One region of the Bradyrhizobium sp. TM239 genome, then DNA from elsewhere that is predicted to be linked to it. Evidence: riboswitches for the same ligand, from Rfam matches in the RefSeq annotation. Region 1 holds a riboswitch; the other holds the start of a gene.
What was found. Region 1 has a riboswitch for cobalamin ahead of AABA84_RS31910 (TonB-dependent receptor). Riboswitches for the same ligand answer to the same signal wherever they lie in the genome.
Positions count from the first base shown of each region.

Region 1 (2,199 bases):
TGCAATGCAGCGCACCTCGCGAGTGTCATTTGCCATGTTTGACAGGGCAATCACATGCGCCTCGTTGCCGTGATCATATTCGCGCTCATGACGGCGGCCTGCGACCAGGAGCAGGACATCACCGGCTCGACGCCGACCTGCCCGATGCGGAACTACAGCTATAACCCCCGCGACATGAACCAGTGCGTCAATGCCTGCAAATCGTGCGATCGCGGCACCACGGTCACCTGCACGACCTCCTGCACCCTCAAGGGCGCGCGCTGAGCGCACCGCCTTCTGCCTTGCAGGGATGCAACCCGTGGAATGGGCGGTGCCTGGGCACCGGAACGATTCACATGGGTCAATCATTGAAGCAAGTGGCAGGACGCGGAGTCCGATGGAAATGGGTATGCTCGATCCCGGCCGATTTCTGGTGTCGTGCTCGCATTGCGATGCCTGGCCGATGGCAGCCAACGTGAAGCGGTCGAGCTGGACGGCGTCCCCGCACGAGGTCCGCTTCGTCTGCACGCGCTGCCGGCGCGAGGAGACCGCGATCGTCTCGGCCTCCGGCGAATTGACCCCGATCAAGCGCGTCGATATTCCGCCCCGCGATGTCGCTGTCGCCTGGGCCCAGGCGCAACGTGTGCGCGGGCGGACCTGAGCGGCCGACACCCAACGGTCGATTGACTCCCGGGGCGAACGGCTCGTAAATGATCGGCGACGGTTCTCCTCATGGAGATCAAAAGGGAATGTGGTGCGGGATTGTCCCTAGGCCGGGATTATCTCAACGCCACGGCTGCCCCCGCAACTGTAAGCGGTGAATCTTTCGTCTCATGCCACTGGGAAACTCGGTCCTGGGAAGGCGACGCAAGGTCACGACCCGCGAGCCAGGAGACCTGCCGTCAGCCGTGGTCACACGCGAAGATGTCGGTCGGGGAGTACAGACATTGGCTTCACCGGAGCAATCCATCGCTCTGCCGTGAAATCTCGTTCGCTGTGACGTGCCACTGACGTCATACCGAGGTTACCATTGTGTCCCGTCTTGTCCCTGCTGCCAGGCGCCTCAGCGTCGGCCTGCTCGCATCCGTTTCCTTCCCTTCGCTCGATCTGTCCTCCGCCTTCGCCCAGCAGGCGCTTGCCGAGCAATTGCCGCCGATCGAGGTGACCAGGCCCGACGATCAGAACCGCACGCGCGCCAGGGCGATCGGTGACGGCGAGGCGGCTCGGCAGGGGGTGAGGACGAATGTCGCGCCGGCAGGCAATGGCGCCGGCTCATCCGGCTCCGGCGGCGAGGCTGCCGCCGGCACCGGCGGCATCGTCGGGGCCGCCACGACCGTCATCACGGCCGCGGATATCGCGCATGCGCCATCGCAGACGCTTGCCGAGATCATCGCGACGCAGACGCCGGGGGCCCAGATCACGACGTTCTATGGCGGCCAGATCGGCGCCAAGACCAGCGTGGACCTGCGTGGCTTCGGCGCCTTTGCTACTGCCAACACGCTGGTGCTGGTCAACGGCCGGCGGCTGAACGACGTCGACATGGCGCAGGTGGACCTCTCCACCATCCCGCTCAATTCCATCGAGCGCATCGAGGTGACGCGCGGCAATTCCGGCGCGGTGCTCTATGGCGACAACGCGGTCGGCGGTGTGATCAACATCGTCACCAAAAATGGTGTCGGCGGACCGCCCGTGACCGCGCGCATCGAGGCCGGCTTCGGCTCATTCAACACCAGACTCGGCAACGTTTCGACCTCGCTCAATGCCGGTCCGTGGTCGACCTCGTTCTATGGCAACACGGTCAGGACCGATGGTTATCGCGACAACAATCGTTATTCGCAGCAGAACGGCGTCGGCAATCTCAACTACACCACGCCGGGCCTGACGGCCTTTCTCACCGTCACCGGCGACAATCAGGAGCTGCGGCTGCCGGGCGGCCGCACCGTCGATCCCTCGATCGGCCTCGACGAGCTCAGGGCCAACCGGCGAGGGACCAGCACGCCCTTCAACTACGCCAACCAGCAGGGTTTTGGTGCGACCGCGGGCTTCACCAAGACCCTGGTCAACGGCGTCGATCTCATCGTCGATGGCGGCGTGCGCGACAAGAAGCAGCAGAGTGCGTTCTTCTCCACCCCGACGCCGGTTCCGGCCTTCTTCACGTCGACCTATGTCGGTTCCCACCTGACGACATGGTCGATCACGCCGCGGCTCAGCGTGAAGAGC
Region 1 covers NZ_BTIR01000024.1:143,174-145,372, forward strand. The annotation lists gene AABA84_RS31900 (hypothetical protein) at 55-264, shown strand; gene AABA84_RS31905 (hypothetical protein) at 377-640, shown strand; cobalamin riboswitch at 684-897, shown strand; gene AABA84_RS31910 (TonB-dependent receptor) at 1,012-2,199, shown strand, end outside.

Region 2 (2,199 bases), on a different contig from region 1:
TCGACTATGCCGTAACCGGCGCGCGCGTGGTGCGCTTGAAGTCGGGCGACGCCGGCATTTTCGGCCGGCTCGAGGAGGAGCTGGAGACGCTGCGTGAGGCCGGCATCGGCTACGAGATCGTTCCCGGCGTGACATCAGCCTGCGTCGCCGCGGCGCAGGCCGGCATTCCCCTGACCCGGCGCCATACTTCGCGCCGGGTGCAGTTCGTCACCGGCGCCGATGTCACCGGCGAGCTGCCGCCCAACTTGAACTGGGCGGCGCTGGCGGACCCTGAGGCGACGACCGTGGTCTATATGGGCCGGCGCACCTTTCCGGCGCTTGCTGCAAGATTGATCGCGCACGGCCTTGCCCCAACCACGCCGGCATTGTTCGCCGAATCCCTCGGCCGCCCCGACGAACGGCTGGTCCGGACCACCATTGCCGAGCTTGCCGAGCAGCTTGCGCGCGGCGGCGCCGCCTCGACGGCCGCCGTGATCCTGTTTGGGGCGCTGGCCGGGGATTATCCGTCATGACGGCCTTGGTCGCCCTTCGCCCCTTGACGCAGGCTCAGCGAAAGGGGCACACAAGAGAGGCATGGTGCTCGACGCGGCGCAAAGCGCCGGAGCATAATCGGGAATGGGGGTGGGCGGACCCAGTTGCGGCGCCCAAAACCCCAGCCGCCCCCGCGACTGTAAGCGGTGAGGGACTCCGATCAGCCACTGGGCCGCAAGGTCCGGGAAGGCCGGAAATCCCAGCGAACCGCGAGCCAGGAGACCGGCCCTGCACGTTTTGAGGCCAAGGCCGTCGGGTGTGACGGCAGGAAGGAACTGAGCCATGCATATCGAACCCGGTATAGTGACGGGCGCCAAGCTCGTGTTGAGTTACGCAACCGGCATCGCCGCAGGCGGCGTTGCGCTGAAGCTCGCGGCGGAAACCGTGCGTGAGCAGGGCATCACGTCGTTCGCGGCGCGGACGCTCGCCACCACAGTCCTCGTCTTCACCTTCTTCGAGATCCTGCCGCACTTCCCGGTCGGCGTCTCCGAGGTGCACTTCATTCTCGGCTCGACACTGTTCCTGCTGTTCGGCGCGGCGCCTGCGGCCTTCGGCCTCGCCTTCGGCCTGCTGCTCCAGGGTGTGTTCTTCGAGCCCGCTGACATCCCGCAATACGGCATGAACGTCACCACGCTGCTGGTGCCACTGTTCGCGATCCAGGCGATTGCCACACGGATCATTTCGCGCAACACCGCCTATGTCGATTTGAAGTATCGCCAGGCGCTGGCGCTTTCGACGACCTATCAGGCCGGTGTGATCGCCTGGGTGGCGTTCTGGGCGCTCTATGGCTCCGGTTTTGCCATGACCAATCTCGCCAACATCGCGACGTTCGCGGCGTCCTATGCGCTGGTCATCGTGATCGAGCCTCTGGCCGATCTCGCGGTACTGGCGCTGGCGAAGTCGCTGCGCGGCGTCACCGCGCCCGGCCTCGTCACTCCGCGCCTGCACAACGCGGCCTGAGAGACAAGCGAACGGGCGGCCAGCAGGGCCGCCCGTCGCGTTCGCGATGCTCACGCTCTCCCTGATAGGCATCGGTTGCGGCGATCCCGACCAGCTCACGCGCGCCGCTGTTCAGGCGATCAACGCCGCCGATCTCGTCCTGATTCCGCGCAAGGGGACGGCAAAGTCCGATCTCGCCGATCTCAGGCGGACGATCTGCGCGGATGTGCTCACCAGCGACAAGACAGCCATCGCCGAGTTCGACCTTCCCGTGCGCGACGCAGGCGAAGCGGACTACCGCAAGGGCGTGGACGATTGGCACGATGCGGTTGCAGCGACCTGGTCGCAGACGATCGCAAAGCATATCGAAGGTGACGGCAAGGTTGCGCTGCTGATCTGGGGCGATCCCTCGCTCTATGATTCCTCGTTGCGCATTGCGCGGCGGCTCAATCCCTTGCCTGACATCGCGGTCGTGCCCGGCATCACCTCGATCCAGGCGCTGTGCGCGGCGCATGCGCTGCCGCTCAACGATATCGGCGAGCCCTTTCTGGTCACGACGGGGCGGCGCTTGCGCGAAGGCGGCTGGCCGCAGGGTGTCGATACCGTGGTGGTGATGCTCGACGGCGGCACGGCGTTCCAGTCGCTCGATCCGGCCGGGCTTCACATCTATTGGGGCGCCTATCTCGGCATGCCCGACCAGATCGTCATGGCCGGCGCGCTCGCTGAGGT
Region 2 covers NZ_BTIR01000003.1:117,871-120,069, reverse strand. The annotation lists gene cobA (uroporphyrinogen-III C-methyltransferase) at 1-512, shown strand, start outside; cobalamin riboswitch at 558-776, shown strand; gene AABA84_RS06860 (energy-coupling factor ABC transporter permease) at 814-1,491, shown strand; gene cobF (precorrin-6A synthase (deacetylating)) at 1,538-2,199, shown strand, end outside.
Region 2: linked by a shared signal. The riboswitch ahead of AABA84_RS06860 (energy-coupling factor ABC transporter permease) and the one ahead of AABA84_RS31910 (TonB-dependent receptor) in region 1 are both predicted to bind cobalamin.